3 regions of the Alkalicoccus luteus genome follow, and region 2 is predicted to be linked to each of the others. Evidence: riboswitches for the same ligand, from Rfam matches in the RefSeq annotation. Region 2 holds a riboswitch; each other region holds the start of a gene.
What was found. Region 2 has a riboswitch for S-adenosylmethionine ahead of ACSZLD_RS08075 (PLP-dependent aspartate aminotransferase family protein). Riboswitches for the same ligand answer to the same signal wherever they lie in the genome.

Region 1 (5,502 bases), on a different contig from region 2:
TCGTCGCAACACCGCCAATTGTTGCGACTGTATAGGCACGACCCGCCGCAGCTTTCCTTGCGATAGTGACAGCAGCCCGGTTCAGCTCCTCCACACAGTCGGAAAGCTGATAGCGTGCCAGCTTGGAGGCATTCGCCGCGTAGGTATTTGTTTGAATCAGATCTGCTCCAGCTTCGATGTAAAGCCGGTGAATTTCTTCAATCTGATCCGGATCAGATACGTTCAGCTCTTCAAAGCAGCCCTGAATTCCTTTCTGGTAGAGCAGGGTCCCCATGGCCCCGTCACCGATGACGAGGCTTGTACTCAGTTTTTCCTTCAGGGTCATACCTGCTCCTCCTTTCTGGCAGCAGCAAATGCGTTGGCGAAATCCTGCTTCAGATCCTCTGTCTTTTCCAGTCCGACGGACAGACGGAGCAAGCCATCCGGTATGCCCCGCGCATGCCGTTCTTCGTCCGACATCGCGGCGTGGGACATCGTTCGCGGGTAGGAAAGAATCGATTCCACCGCACCAAGGCTGACTGCAAACACCGGAATTTCCACGTGCTCCACGAAACGGCGGACGGCCTCTTTATCTTTCAGGCGGAAAGATAAAACAGCACCGGCTCCTTCTGACTGTTCTTTGTTCACTGCATAGCCAGGGTGCGTTTCGAGCCCGGGATAGTACACGTGCTCTACTTCGGGCTGCTCTAAAAACCAGGCTGCCAGTTCATGCGCCGACTGTTCCGACACACTCATTCTTGCATGCAGTGTTTTCAGCCCCCGCATGACAAGCCAGCAGTCCTGAGGACCTAAAATCGCACCGAAGCTGTTCTGCAGAAACTGCAGCTCTGCTGCCAAATCGGCATCTTTTACGACAGCGAGTCCGGCAACGACGTCACTGTGCCCGCCTATAAATTTAGTTGCACTGTGCAGTACAACATCGACTCCAAGATCAAGCGGACGCTGCAGAACCGGCGTCATAAATGTATTATCAAGCGCCGTCAAAATGCCGTTGTCTGTTGCAAATTCAGCGATTTCACGAATCGGCGTAATATTCATCGTCGGATTTGACGGTGTTTCCATAAAAATCATTTTTGTGTTTGGCTTAACCGCTGCTTTAACTGCTTCAGGATCAGTCATATCGACAAATGTATGCTCTATTCCCTGCCGATGAAGCACCTTCGTGGTCAAACGGAAGGTGCCGCCGTACACGTCATCTGTAATGACCAGATGGTCACCAGTGGAAAGAAGCATAAATGTGGTCGAAATAGCCGCCATTCCGGAAGCAAAGGCGAATCCATGAGTGCCGTTCTCAAGCCCGGCAATCGTCTCTTCAAGAGCCTGACGCGTCGGATTGCCGGATCGTGCATAATCATAGTCACCAAATTGTTCAATATCAGGCTGGTGAAACGTGGAAGCGTGTTGTACTGGCACACTTACTGCACCAGTAACCGGATCGGTTTTATGAGGCGAATGCAAAAGTGATGTTTGTTTAGAATAGTGGGTCATGGTTTATATCTTCCTTTCCAGCGCTGCTTGTTGAAATGCCGCTTTTAAATCGTTTGTCAGGTCTGAAGCTGATTCGATGCCTACCGAAAATCGGAGCAACCTGTTACAGACACCAAGCTTCATACGCACTTCTTCCGGAACATCTGCATGAGTCTGCGTAGCCGGATACGTCATAAGGCTCTCAACTCCGCCGAGGCTCTCGGCGAATGAGATAACCGACAAGTTTTGCAGGATCGGATTGACCATCGCTTCATCCTCCACCCGGAAGGATAGCATCCCGCCCCTTCCTGGATAAATAACGTCTGTGACGAGGTCTTCCTTCTCCAGGAAGTCAGCGATAATCCGTGCGTTTTCGGTATGCTTATCCATCCGGAGCTGCAACGTTTTCATCCCGCGGATCACGAGCCACGAATCCAACGGAGAAAGTACAGCTCCGATGCTGTTATGATAATAGAACAACTCCTCTCCAACTTTTTCATCTGCTGCGACAATTAACCCGGCAATGACATCGTTGTGTCCGGATAAATACTTGGAGGCACTGTGAATAACGATGTCAGCCCCTTCATCTATAGGCCGCTGAATCACCGGCGTATAAAACGTATTGTCCACGATCAGAAGCAGACCGTGCCGCTTCGCAAGCGCTGCGTAGACAGCCAGATCGGCTTCCTGCATGAGCGGATTCGTTGGTGTTTCGATAAACAGCGCTTTCGTGCGCTCGTTGATTTTAGCCTCAAAGGAATCCGGCTGGTCAGGCTCTGCATAATGAAACGTGATACCCCATCTCGTCCAGCCGTTCTCAAAGAGACGGTACGTTCCGCCGTACAGATCGCTTGTCGCAATAATTTCATCACCCTGTTCAAATAAGGACAGGACTACTTGTACCGCGGCCATCCCCGATGCACAGGCCAGTCCTCTCACGCCACCTTCCAGCTCAGCAATGGACTGCTCCAGCACCGCGCGAGTCGGATTTCCTGTTCGTGAATAATCGAAGCCGGTGGACTGGCCGATTCCTTCATGCCGGTAGGCAGTGGAAAAATAAACGGGAGCATTAACGGCTCCAGTTGTCTGATCGCTGCGGTTCCCTGCTTGTACAAGCTTTGTTTCCAGTGAGTACTTCCGGTCTGTCATGGCTGCGCTCTTCCCTTCTCTGGTTATAGACTGACGAGTCTGGTAACGAGTCTGTAAATATAAAAAACTTCTTTACCGGCTGCGATAAAGAAGAAAGTGTCGTGATTTTTCTTCTTATCTTACAGTCCCCGTTTCGGAAACTGCAGGATTTAGCACCTTGCCAAAGGCTGGTTGCTGAGATATCAACGGGCCGGTCCCTCCATCTCTCTTGATAAGAAAGTTCGTCAGAATATTTAGTTTAACGTGATAATTCCTCATTCTAAGGGAAAATCGCAGCGATTGCAATACTTAGTCTGCTGGAAGCGCTGTCTTTTACGTCAATGAATGATGACGACTAAATTTTTCGCGTCTAGCTCACTTTGTACATTTTAGAGAAACGAATGTGCTCAGGCACGTCCTTGCTGCACTGCAACGATATTCATCCTTCTTTACAAGTTGTCATGATGCTAACACGTTCAGCTGTATATCCTATTTTACTAATTTCACGCCCTTGGTTGATTGAAGGAACCAAGCTGCATGAACTTCCCAGCTTTTTCGCAGGCCTGAAGAAAAAAAGAGCGTGACGAGTCGATCCTTCCGGACGGAAGTGCCGCAGGCGTACTTTCTTTATTCCGATATCAATCATTTATAGAGTCTTTTCAATAAAGCAACGGTTCTCCTTAAAGAAATAATCTCTGTGTGACTGTTACTTATATGGAAGATAAAAACTTTTTTAAATGACACGTATTCCAAATAGTCACGATCGTCACAGCTTCTTTCGTGACATTGTTAGCAACATAAAAAAGTTTTCAGATTATTGGTTTACCTTTTGTACAAACGGGATATATAGTCTATACGTTGGTTGAACAATCTCTTTACATACATTGTATAGAAGTTATTCAACCAATACAAAAATGATCAAGGAGATGATGAGGTTGAGAAAGTTGAAATGGCTTATGATTGTTTTCGTTGCTATGCTTATGTTTGGAAGCGCAGCAGCTCCTGTATTTGCGGACAGTCACGGGGATGACGGCGACAACGCGATGGTGAGGGTATTCCATGCTTCTCCTGATGCTCCGGAAGTAGACGTGTATGTGAACGGTGATGCAGCAGTTGAAGGAGCAGCATTCCAGGATATCACTGACTACCTTGAACTTCCTGCAGGCGATCACGACGTAGCGATTTTCCCAGCCGGTGAAGGCGGCGAAGGAGATCCTGTCATTGAAGAGACACTCACAGTCGAAGGCGGCATGTACTACACAGTAGCTGCTGTCGACACGCTTGAAAACCTCCGTCTTGAAGCTTTTGCTGACGATAACACGGTAACAGAAGGTATGACGAAAATACGTGTCGGCCACCTGTCTCCAGGTGCACCAGCTGTTGACGTCGGGCTTGTCGGTGGAGATTCCCTTTTCGAAGGTGCTGAATTCTTCGCAGTAACGGACTACCTCGAGCTTGACCCAGACACGTATGATCTGGAAATCCGTGCAGCTGGTACGGAAGATGCTGTTCTGGACCTTTCCGGTACAACGCTTGAAGCAGATATGGTGTACTCTGCATACGCAGTAGGCGCAGATGCTGATGAGCTAGATGTTGTTCTCGTCGCTGACGAAGCACACGCTGCTCCATCTGATATGCCGCAAACTGGTATGGGCGGAGCTTCCCAGTCTTCCAGCCTGATGCCGATTGCATTGACAATTGCAGCAGGGGCTCTCGCTGCAGCAGTATTCTTCCGCAGACGTTTTGCTCCACAAGCGTAACCTTTACTGGGTAAGTCTTCTTGTCTTCCTCGGAGCCTGTTCCGGTTCCGGGGAGGACAATTTCTCTTCTCCGGAAACTTCGTTGTCCCCTGAGAGCCCAATGGAGCCCGCTGTATCAGAAGAGGTTGAGGCTGAACCCGGTGACGCGGATGCCGAGTATGCGCCAGATTCAGAAACTGCATCCAGCAGCGAGTCGAACGAACCTGAGGAACATGCAGTTTCCGAAGAAGAGAACGATCCCGAAGAAAATCAAGCTGAAGAAACAGTTGAAGACGTTCAGGAGGCAGAGCCGATTCAACCTGTTCTTGGTGGAACTTCTTCCGGAATGGAACCGGTTCGCATTGAAATTCCCGCAATCGATGTAGATGCGGTCGTGGACGGGTATGGATTGAACGAAGAGGGTCAAATGGCTGTTCCGGATGAGGGTGAAACAGTTGCCTGGTTTAACAGAGGTGCCAAACCAGGAGCGCAAGGTAATTCGGTTCTGGCAGGCCATGTTGATGACTATGAAGGTCCGGCCGTATTTTATGACCTGAAAGAGTTAGAGCCAGGTGACAGCATTCATTTGTATGACGAAGACGGTGAACAGATGACCTTTATTGTACAGTCAATGGAGAGTTATCCGTATGAAGATGCACCAGTTGACCAGGTTTTTGGCGGCACGGCGTCGCGCAATTTAAACTTAATTACGTGCACTGGAGAATTTGACCGCAATGTTGGCACCCACCGTGAACGACTTGTCGTGTATACAGAGCTTGAGCAATAAATATTTTCTGCCGTTCGTATCGACGAACGGCAGAACGCCTTTTTATCCTAAGCTTCAGCTCACAGGCATTCTGGTTTTACGCCTGTGACTGCAGAATAAAGCGAGCCGATGATGATCGGCTCGCTTTTCAGAGTGTTGATAAAGTCATTTTAGGTGAATCACGTTGCATCTGCCTGTATCTGCGGACACTCGCTTTCCAGAGGGAACGGGCTCGGCTTTCTCTTCTTCCCTTCGCCGGATCTTCGCCTCGTTCTGATCCGAGCTCCTTCGATGCCGGCAGCTGCAGTGCGTTTCACGTGCCTGGTTCGGACTGCACGATCGGCTTCCATACAGGATAGAACCTTCCCGATGAGACGTTTCGATGTTGAACAGGGGTGTCCG
Region 2 (5,502 bases):
CAGCTGCAAGCGTGCCCCAGAAAAAGCCCCAGAGCAGCCGGTACAATGTGATGCCGATGTGTCCCCAGAGCGAACCGTCTGCCGCCATGGCCCCGATCGTGCCGAGAACCTCAGTGGGCGCCGGCAGCAGGTGGCCAGCAACGAGCTCAAAACGGACGGTCCCTTCCCAGATAAGGAGCAGCAGCACTGGGAATAACAGGGCCAATCCGGTTGTTTTTAAAAACGACGGCAGCGCACGCTGCTCCTTCTTTATACGGCCCGGCACCTCTGCCAAGGCTCTGTCTGCGGTTGTATCATGCGTTACTGCCATCGTAGTTCCTCCTTGTTAATCGTTGATTACATTCTCAGCAAAGGACGGATCAATCAGCTCATCCAGCAGATCCGACACCTCCAGCTCATCGTCCAGATTACCTGATTTCTGCAGCACTTCTCCTGCTGCGGTTAGGCTGTCGATATGCTCCTGACCGGGCACCGGATTATCAAACGTGTTCCGCTCCAGCTGCAGTTCTGCTACTGCTGGATCGATGCCTGCCTCCTGCACCATAATTTCCACTGTTTCTTCCGGGTTGTCGAGCGTCCACTGTCTAGCTTCCTCGTATGCTTCGATGACCGTTTCCACAGCTTCCGGATGCGCTTCAGCAAAATCTTCCGTTACGTTCAGAAAGCCGTACGTATTAAAGTCTTTGTTACGGTGGAACAGATCAGCGTTTATTTCCAGCTCTTGTCTCGCCATGTGCGGATCGAGTCCAGCCCAGGCATCCACCTCTCCGTTTGCGAGCAGGTTCGCGCCATCGTTGTGCTGAACCGGCACGACTTCAATATCCTCTTCGGAAAGACCAGCTTCATCAAGTGCGCGAATCAGGAAAATATACGGATCTGTTCCGAGCGTCGCGGCGACCTGCTTACCGGCAAGGTCTTCCACCGAATCGATATCACTGTCTTCCGCCGTAACAAGCGCTGTCCATTCGGGCTGTGAGTAAATATACACATTTTTGATCGGAGCGTTATTGCCCTTAGCCATAAGGGCCGCCGCTCCGGCTGAAGAGCCGAAGTCTACGCTGCCGCCAGACAAAAATTCCAGCGCGTTGTTGCTGCCTTGACTCAGCACGTAGTCAATTTCCGTTCCTTCATCTGCGAACGCCTCTTCCAAAAATCCCTTTTCCTTTAATACGAGGCTTGTTGGGGAGTAGTACGCGTAGTCCACTGTAATCGTATCGGGTGAAGACCCGTCTGCCTCTGATTCTGAGGAGCAGCCAGCGGCGAAAAGAGCCGCTGCTGCAATGCTTCCAAGTTTCCAATAGTTGTTCATGACCTTCACTCCGTTTTCATGTAAATTGGCAGTTGGTACAGGCGCCTCTCCCTGCTTCTCGTGTCGTTACAGCTCGCACGCAAACGTAGAAATGGTTCCGCGCAGGCGCTGGGCTTCTTTATAGGTGCAGCGATTGTGGACGACTTCAAGACCTGCTTCTTTCGCAATCACGGCTGCTTTTTCGGAAATGACACCTTCCTGCAGCCAAAAGATTTTCGGCTGAACCGATGCTGCTTCCTCGGCAATCTCAATCGCCGCTTCCGGACTTCGGAACACTTGCACGATGTCGATCGGACCTGGTACAGACGTGATGTCCGGATATGCTTTTTCGCCTAAAATCTCGGTTTCCCTCGGATTAACCGGGATGATGCGGTACCCGAGCCGCTGCATCTTTCGTGCCAGCCGGTAACTTGGCCGTGACTCTTTGCCGCTCAGTCCTACGACGGCGATCGTTTTCGGACGAACTGCTCCATTGTCATCCACCGTTGCACGATCCAGCGCCCAGCGAATCACGCCTTCGTCATTAATGACCGTTTTTTCTTCTGACGTTCCTTCACCTGTAGCAATCTGTAAGGCGTGATCGAGATCTTTTTTCAAGTCCTCCGCATTTTCAATTCCGACAGATAAGCGGACCAGATCTTCAAAAACGCCTGTCTTTTCGAGCTCATCCCCTGTAAGCTGCTGGTGCGTCGTCGAAGCGGGATGGATGATCAGGCTTTTTGCGTCGCCGACGTTCGCAAGATGAGACCAGAGAGAAACCGAGTTTATCAGCTTGCTTCCCGCTTCCCTTCCGCCTTTGATGCCGAAATTCACAACCGCTCCGCCACCATAGTCGAGTACTTTCTTCGCATTTTCATGAGCGGGATGACTCTCAAGCCCCGGATAGGAAACCCAGTCGACTGCCGGGTGAACTTCCAGATAGCGGGCCAGTTCCAATGCGTTTTCGTTATGACGGACGATACGCAAATGCAGTGTCTCAAGTCCCTGCAGCAGCTGAAATGCGTTAAACGGGCTCAGGCAAGAACCAAAATCGCGGAGCAGCTGTACGCGCAGCTTCGTGCTGAAGGCGAGCGTGCCGAAATCTTTCGCGTATACGATGCCGTTGTAGCTTGGGTCCGGTTCATTGAAGACCGGAAATTTCTCCGACTGCCAGTTAAAGCGGCCCCCGTCCACGACGAGTCCGCCGATGGAGGTGCCGTGTCCGCCGATCCATTTCGTCGCAGAATGAACGACGATGTCAGCTCCCTGCTGAATCGGGCGCGCTGTATAAGGCGTCGCGAACGTATTGTCAATGATAAGCGGAATACCCGCTTCGTGTGCGACCTCGGAGACAGCCGCAATATCGAGCACGTGCAGGCTCGGGTTGCCGATCGTCTCCGCAAAAACCGCTTTCGTATTGTCCTGAATCGCATCGGCAAAATGCTGCGGCTCCTGCGGGTCAACAAATGTGACATCGATCCCGTACCGCGGAAGCGTAACAGAAAACAGGTTATACGTGCCGCCGTACAAATTCGTCGCCGCAACGATATGATCACCGGCACTTGCGAGATTTAGAATTGACAGCGAAATAGCAGCCATTCCGGAAGAGGTAGCAACAGCCGCCACACCTTCCTCTAGCAGCGCGATCCGCTTTTCGAGCACATCCGTAGTTGGATTGCCGATACGGCTGTAAATGTTGCCCGGCTCATCAAGGGAAAACAGGCTCTCTGCATGCTCTGTATCGTGAAACAAATACGATGTCGTCTGATAAATCGGTACCGCTCGGGACCCTGTCGTCGGGTCAGGGGACTGACCTCCGTGTAAAATAACCGTTTCCGGATTATATGTCGCAAATGATTTTTCACTCATGATGCATTCCTCCTGTTATTATAAGTAAATCAATTGGAAAACTTAGTTTTAAGCTTGCAAAGCTCTTTCTTCTGCCCTCCTGAAGCAATTAAAAATCTCCCTATCTGAAAAAGATAGAGAGATACAGGAAGTCAGTCTGTTCTCTCTCATCTTTCAGAGCTTTATGCTCTGTGGAATTGGCACCTTCCCGAATCTGTCAATCAGATCCGAATGGTTGCCGGGCTTCATCGGGCCAGTCCCTCCGCCTCTCTGGATAAGAGATATCGTTATTATGAAGTTAGGATTAATCTTGAGTTTTTCACTTTGATTAATCTGATAAATTGAATTAGTTTGAATCTTACCAGGCTTCTGATACGCCGTCAACTGGTTTCAGAAAAAAGAAAAACTCCCGGCCTGCCTGCTTAGCAGAAAGGACACGGGAGAGTTCGTTAAAATAAACGGACTTATCTCCCAAAGAGTCGCCTCTCTGCAGGAAGTAGCACCTTTCAGCATACGCTGATGGTTGCCGGGTTTCATCGGGCCAGTCCCTCCACCACTCTGGATAAGTAATCTGTTCAATTGGTTGAACGTATCATATCACGGGACGTTCCCGTCTGTAAAGCAGAATCAGAATTTATCGAGTCCGGCATCTGTAACTGCCCCTTTGGCAGAAGAAGATACAAGCGCCGCATATTTAGCGAGCACGCCGGTTTTGTAACGCGGTTCAGGCGCCTTCCAATTCGCTTTTCGTGCTGCAAGCTCTGCTTCATCGACGTGCATGTTAATTTCCTGCGTGTCACTGTCGATGGTCACCTTGTCACCTGTTTGAAGCAGACCGATCGGACCTCCCATTGCCGCTTCAGGCGCAATGTGCCCAATGACAAATCCGTGCGAACCTCCTGAAAAACGGCCGTCTGTCATAAGCGCTACTTTCCCATTGAGTCCACGCCCGACGATCATCGCCGTGATGGACAGCATCTCCGGCATGCCGGGTCCACCTTTCGGACCGACGTTGCGGATAACAAGTACGTCGTGTTCCACAATTTCACCCGCTTCAATCGCCTTCGTTGCTTCTGCCTCTGAATCATAAACTTTCGCTGTTCCTTCAAAGCGGCTGATTTTCTGACCGGACATCTTCGCAACGGATCCTTCCGGCGCAAGGTTTCCTTTCAGCACGACGAGCGGTCCTGTCGGCTTGAATGGGTTGTCGAGCGGCCGGATAACGTCCTGGCCTTCTTTCAGGGCAGGCGCTTCAGCAAGATTTTCCGCCATCGTCTTTCCCGTTACAGTCAGGCAGTCCCCGTGCAGCAGGCCTGCTGCAAGCAGCTCTTTCATTACGGCTGGCACGCCGCCGACTTCATACAGGTCCTGCATAACGTAACGGCCGCTCGGCTTCAGATCTGCGATATGCGGAACCTGCTTGCGAATACGCTCAAAATCGTCGAAATCGAGCTCTACGCCAGCAGAGTGAGCCATAGCCGTCAGATGCAAAAATGCATTTGTGGAGCCGCCAAGCGCCATCACGACCGTAATTGCATTCTCAAATGCTTTTTTCGTCATGATATCCCGAGGATAAATGTCGTTTCGGAGCAGATCGACAACGAGTTCGCCAGCCTGGCGGCACTCCTCTTCTTTATAATCGTTGACCGCCGGAGTCGAGGAGGAGCCAGGAATACTCATGCCTAAAGCCTCCACAGCAGACGCCATCGTATTCGCCGTGTACATGCCGCCGCATGCGCCGGCTCCTGGACAAGCGCTGCACTCTACTTTATGCAACTGTTCATCGTCGATGATGCCTTCCTGATACTGCCCAACCGCTTCAAACGACGATACGATGTCAATATCCCTGCCGTCGAGCTTGCCCGGCGCAATCGTTCCTCCATATACATAAACAGCCGGCAGGTTCAACCGTCCCATTGCCATCAGACAGGCAGGAGTAGTCTTATCACATCCGCCGACTGCAACAATGCCATCAAGCCGCTCTGCTCCGACAACCGTTTCAATCGAGTCTGCGATCACTTCCCGGCTCGGCAGGGAAAAGCTCATCCCTTCATGCCCCATTGCAATTCCATCCGCTACCGTAATCGTATTAAAAATCATCGGTGCACCGCCGCCCGCGGCAGCCCCGCTTTTCGCCTTCACAGCAAGCTTGTCAATATGTACGTTACACGGCGTCACTTCGCTCCACGTGCTCGCGATGCCGATCATCGGTTTTTTGAAATCGTCATCGGTAAATCCTACCGCCCTTAGCATCGACCGGTTTGGCACCCGGTTTGCCCCTTCACTGATTACTTTACTGCGTATACGCAAATCTTTTTCTTCACTCATGTCCTGTCATCCTCTCTTCTATACCTCTGCGCCTGTCA
Region 3 (5,502 bases), on a different contig from region 2:
ACCGTCGGCCACCAATGTATGCTGCACTCTTGCATAATTGAAAAAAACGCTCTGATTGGGATGGGAAGCACCGTTCTCGATGGAGCAGTCATCCGCGAAGGGGCTTTTATCGGCGCCGGCAGTCTCGTAACTCCAGGCACTGAAATTCCCCCTGGTAAGCTTGCACTTGGAAGACCTGCACGTGTCGTCCGTGATTTGACAGAAGAGGATCAGGCAGAAATGAAGCGGATTAGGGAAAGTTATGTGGAAAAAGGACGCACGTACAAAGCGATGCAGGAAAGCCGCTACCATCATTTCCCGGGAAATAGTCAGAGAGGAGATTGAACGATGCCATATGTAAACATTAAGGTAACGAAGGAACACGGCGGGTTAACGAAGGAACAAAAAGCAGATTTAATCGAGGGGGTAACCGGACTTCTAGAAGAGAAGCTGCAGAAAAACCCTGCTTCGACAGTGGTGATCATCGAGGAGATCGACATGGACAACTATGGACTCGGTGCCGAACAAATTTCAGAAAAACGAAAGCGGCAGTCGTAAAGCCGTTTCCGCACGCAAAAAAGCTGCCGGTTTCCTGATTGATTAGGCCGGCAGCTCTCTATTTGATTTCCATGACTGGCTCTCTCCTTCAGGCGGTGGTGGTTTTCTCGGTCATCAGCCGTTTCAAGCCCTTCACTTCCAAGTGCTGAAACGCTGTGTTTCCGGATAGATGAAGTTTAATCGTATCACGTTTTGGCTGTAAATCCTGATGAATATAAATGGTGCATCCTTCTACCTCATATTTAGCATAATGATCTTCCTTTGACGGCTCCTGAGGAATACAGTGAAAATCAACGAAAATTCGCTTGTTTTTGAACTCTCCCGGAAACGGAAAAACTTCTACCGTGCACGTCCCTCCCTGCTTTTGCAGCCATTCTCTTGTCCGCTTGTCAGCTTCAATCCTCATGATTGATTCCTCCTAATTACATCTAAGAAAACCCGCAGGCTCCAAGCGGTTGTAAGCCTGCAAAGTATCTTGTAACCCTCGCATTTCCTTTTTTATGGTACGTTAAAACGGGCAGTTTATGTGAAAATCTATGATTGTTTTTCTTTTCGCGTCTTCACAATAAGCAAGCGAAATTGTTGCGGTTTAATTCATACACCATTAGAAAAAAGCTGCACCGACGTCATATCGGTGCAGCGTTGATTCCTTTATTCTGCGGCTCATTATTTTCCGATGAGCTGCATCGCTTCTGCTTCCAGCGTTTCTGCTTTATCCGTTTTTTCCCACGGCAGTTCAATGTCTGTACGTCCAAAGTGGCCATAGGCAGCAGTTTGCTTGTAAATTGGACGGCGCAGATCCAGCATTTTAATAATGCCGGCCGGACGGAGGTCAAAGTTGTTCCGCACGACCTGGACAAGTACGTCTTCGGATACTTTTCCGGAATCAAACGTATCGATAGCGATGGAAACCGGCTGCGCTACGCCGATCGCATAGGCCAGCTGCACTTCACACTTATCGGCAAGTCCGGAAGCGACGATGTTTTTCGCCACATAGCGTGCGGCATAAGCCGCTGACCGGTCAACCTTCGTTGCGTCTTTTCCGGAGAACGCACCCCCGCCGTGTCTCGCATAGCCGCCGTACGTATCAACGATGATTTTACGTCCTGTCAGGCCTGCATCTCCCTGAGGCCCACCAATCACGAAGCGTCCTGTCGGATTGATGAAGTATTTCGTTTCTTCATCAAGCAGATCAGCTGAGACGACCGGTTTGATGACGTGCTCTGTCAGATCCTGTTTGATCTGCTCCAGCGTTATTTCAGGGTGATGCTGTGCGGAGATGACGATCGTATCTACCCGTAAAGGCTGCTGATTCTCATCGTATTCCACTGTAACCTGTACTTTCCCATCCGGTCGCAGATAGTCGACAATCTGTTCTTTTCGCACCTCTGTCAAGCGTCGAGCGAGCTTGTGAGAAAGGGAGATCGGCAGCGGCATCAGCTCCGGCGTCTGATTATCTGCATAGCCGAACATCAGCCCTTGGTCCCCTGCACCAATCGATTCAATTTCTTCATCTGTCATTTGACCTTCACGTGCTTCCAGTGCCTGGTCAACTCCGGCTGCAATATCAGCTGACTGTTCGTCAATGGACGTCAATACCGCACATGTTTCATAATCAAAGCCGTATTTTGCGCGTACATAGCCGATATCCTTCAGTGTTTCCCGCACAACTCGCGGAATGTCCACATAGGTAGACGTTGTAATTTCACCTGCAACGAGTACTAAACCGGTATTAACAGAAGTTTCACAGGCAACCCGAGCGTTCGGGTCGTGCGTCATAATTTCATCCAGAATAGAGTCTGAGATTTGATCACAGATTTTATCCGGGTGACCTTCCGTTACTGATTCTGATGTAAACAAACGTGTTTTTCCTGCCATGGTAGGAATCCTCCTCGAACAATATTACGGCACTCATTTTCCCAGCCATCAATCCCACAGATGAGGGCTGTCCGGTTACATAAACAAAAAACCTTCTCCGTTGAGGAGAAGGCTGTCTCGTTTCCTTTCACCTCTTATCGGTCAGAACACGATTCATGTGTTCTGCAGGTTGGCACCGTTCACCTTTTTTACTCAAGTGATGGTTGCCGGGCTTCGCAGGGCCTGTCCCTCCGCCAGCTCGGGATAAGAGTATCCGCTTTTGAGAATGATACCCAACATCGGTCCCAATGTCAACTGCCGGCTATCAGGAGTCACCATTATGTTCGAAGCTGTCCACTTCAGCTGTAAAGGTATGTACGTACACGTAAACAAATTTGATTGTAAAAATCTCTCCAAATCCATTGATTTCCTTAATTAGTATGTTATAAATAAAATATATGACATACTAATAGATGAGGGGGCGGATGATTGATGAGCATGATTTACGATGATCTCCGGCTTGCTTCCGTTTTGAAGCAAAAAAATGTACGAAAACAGCTTAGTGTATCGGCGCTGGTGGAAACTGCCATTAGAAAAGAAGAGGGGATGCTCTCAAGCTCGGGTGCATTTCGAGCCTTAACAGGTGAATTTACGGGACGGTCTCCTAAAGATCGGTTTATTGTAAAGGAAGCAGCGTCAACAGATGTGGACTGGAACGATATTAATCGTCCGGTAACGCCGGAGATTTTTGAAAAGCTGGAGCAGAAGGTGCTTGCTTATTTAGCCGAGCTGCCGGAGCTTTATGTCCGTGAAGCTGCTGCAGGTGCTGATGAGAATGCCAGACTCCCGATTACGGTCGTCAATGAGCTTGCCTGGCATCAGTTGTTTGCCATGCAGCTGTTCCTTCGTCCGGAAGAAATAGAGGGCGAAGCTTCCATGGAGCCATTCACTATCCTATCCGCCCCAGGGTTTCAGGCCGACCCCCATGTAGACGGCACGGAGTCAGAAGTATTCGTCATGATTTCATTCAGCCGCAGAAAGATTTTGATAGGCGGAACCGCGTACGCAGGGGAGATGAAAAAGTCGATCTTTTCTGTTATGAATTATTTGCTGCCGGAACTGAACGTGCTGCCGATGCACTGCTCGGCCAACGCCGATCATGAGGACCGTACCGCCTTGTTTTTCGGGCTTTCCGGTACTGGAAAAACGACGCTCTCTGCCGCCCCGGACCGGCTTCTGATCGGAGATGATGAACACGGTTGGTCAGACTCTGGTATTTTCAATATTGAGGGCGGGTGCTATGCAAAGTGTATCGGACTGGAACGTGAGAAAGAGCCTGAGATTTATCACGCCGTTACGTTCGGATCGGTACTGGAAAACGTTGTTCTGCAGGAGGATCGTTCTCCGGATTTCCACGACGGCTCCCTGACGGAAAACACGCGGGCAGCCTATCCGCTGACAGCTGTTCCGTCTGCTAAGCTACCAAGCACCGGCGGTCATCCTGATGTGATTTTGTTTCTTACAGCCGACGCAACCGGTGTTCTGCCTCCAATCAGCCGTCTGACACCTCAGCAGGCGATGTATCATTTCTTGTCCGGCTACACAAGCAAGCTGGCAGGCACTGAAAGAGGCGTCACCGTACCGCAGCCTGTTTTCTCGCCATGCTTCGGTGCCCCATTCCTGCCCCGCGAGGCTGCCTCATATGCGGAAATGCTCGGCGACCGTATGAAGAAGCATCGTACGGACGTCTACCTTGTGAATACGGGATGGACGGGCGGTCCTTGCGGCACTGGCCGGCGGATGGATTTGAAGTTTACCCGTGCTATGGTGAATGCAGCTGTCAAAGGTGACCTTGCCCGTACGGCTGTCATTACAGATCCTGTTTTTGGGCTTGATGTGCCGGCCAGCTGTCCGGGGGTTCCATCTGAAGTGCTTCAGCCGAGACTTGTTTGGGACAGCCTGGACGAATATGAACAGGCTGCGCTGGATCTTGCTGCAAAGTTCAAAGCAAATTTCACTCGATTCTCATCTACAACAGCTGACATTCTCCGCGGAGGACCAGTCGTATAGTGCAAAGAAGCCCGGGCCGCTGCAAACAGGCGGTCCGGGCTTCTTATGTGTGTTCCTGTCAGCTGGAAGCTGCGTTCAGAAAGCGCGCCTCAATTTCTTTCATACTGAGGGGAAGCACCTCATCTTTCATTATGAAGCTGTAGTTCTTTTTTTTCTTTGGCTGGTGCGGAAGGCGTTCCAGCAGCAGCGGTCCTTCGGTTTCAAAGTAGCTTTCTTTTTTCTCAAGTCGATCCACTTCTGCAAAATACACGTTCTTAATGACCGTTTCTGCTCTGCCTTCAACCATGTATTGCCCAACATAATGAAGCGTGGAAACGTGTCCGCCTGTCTCTTCATATACTTCTCTCACAGCCGCCTCGTCAGCCGATTCTCCAGGCTCCACTTTTCCGCCCGGGAACTCGATTCCTCTGGATGGATGCCTTGTCAGCAGCCAGCTGTCACGATAACGGCATACGACCCAGACATGTCTTGGATCGCCTGAAAACGGCGCGTTTTCTGTAGAATAGGTGACCGTATTTCGGTAGAAATCTTTAAACACATGTTCACTCATCTGTGACATCTCCTTCAGCCTCTGCCCGTCTGCGAATCCATTTGTATTCATCCGGCCTGTTCATGTTAAAAAAGGACTGGGTGATCGTTTCCTTTTTTATGCCTGCTTCCATCATATCGGCCTCAGATACAGTGTCAACTTTTATGCTGTCAAGCAGCGCTCCCATGGACCGTTTCTCTTCATCCAGGCATGCTGTCACCAGTGGAAGCAGCGAACAGCGGTAAGCTGCAAGCAGAGGCTGTCTTCTTCCATCCGCTTCCGGAACAACCGCATCCGCATTTGTCTTCGCTGCTCGCTGCACCAGCAGCTTCACGATGTCTTCGCTGATGAGCGGCATATCACATGCCGCAGCGATACACCAGACGGCCTGCGTTTGCTCCATTGCCGTTTCCAAACCCGCCAGAGGGCCTTCAAAAGGTCGTTTATCTGCAAAGACGGGAATGTCCAGCTCCTGCTTTAATGCGGCTTCATTAGCAATACAGAGCTGT

Region 1: another riboswitch for S-adenosylmethionine. It lies ahead of ACSZLD_RS06780 (methionine biosynthesis PLP-dependent protein); the one in region 2 lies ahead of ACSZLD_RS08075 (PLP-dependent aspartate aminotransferase family protein).
Region 3: another riboswitch for S-adenosylmethionine. It lies ahead of metK (methionine adenosyltransferase); the one in region 2 lies ahead of ACSZLD_RS08075 (PLP-dependent aspartate aminotransferase family protein).

The regions. Positions count from the first base shown of each region.
Region 1 covers NZ_JBPZEY010000004.1:101,992-107,493, forward strand. Annotated here, with positions in the region: gene ACSZLD_RS06770 (bifunctional homocysteine S-methyltransferase/methylenetetrahydrofolate reductase) at 1-325, opposite strand, end outside; gene metC (cystathionine beta-lyase) at 322-1,488, opposite strand; gene ACSZLD_RS06780 (methionine biosynthesis PLP-dependent protein) at 1,492-2,616, opposite strand; SAM riboswitch class I at 2,728-2,834, opposite strand; gene ACSZLD_RS06785 (DUF4397 domain-containing protein) at 3,525-4,355, shown strand; gene ACSZLD_RS06790 (class F sortase) at 4,438-5,121, shown strand.
Region 2 covers NZ_JBPZEY010000005.1:54,275-59,776, forward strand. Annotated here, with positions in the region: gene ACSZLD_RS08065 (ABC transporter permease) at 1-310, opposite strand, end outside; gene ACSZLD_RS08070 (aliphatic sulfonate ABC transporter substrate-binding protein) at 326-1,309, opposite strand; gene ACSZLD_RS08075 (PLP-dependent aspartate aminotransferase family protein) at 1,376-3,157, opposite strand; SAM riboswitch class I at 3,301-3,417, opposite strand; SAM riboswitch class I at 3,598-3,705, opposite strand; gene ilvD (dihydroxy-acid dehydratase) at 3,764-5,464, opposite strand.
Region 3 covers NZ_JBPZEY010000001.1:330,109-335,610, forward strand. Annotated here, with positions in the region: gene ACSZLD_RS01650 (gamma carbonic anhydrase) at 1-324, shown strand, start outside; gene ACSZLD_RS01655 (tautomerase family protein) at 328-537, shown strand; gene ACSZLD_RS01660 (CC/Se motif family (seleno)protein) at 626-943, opposite strand; gene metK (methionine adenosyltransferase) at 1,204-2,415, opposite strand; SAM riboswitch class I at 2,547-2,665, opposite strand; gene pckA (phosphoenolpyruvate carboxykinase (ATP)) at 2,887-4,464, shown strand; gene ytkD (RNA deprotection pyrophosphohydrolase) at 4,523-5,014, opposite strand; gene mobA (molybdenum cofactor guanylyltransferase) at 5,007-5,502, opposite strand, start outside.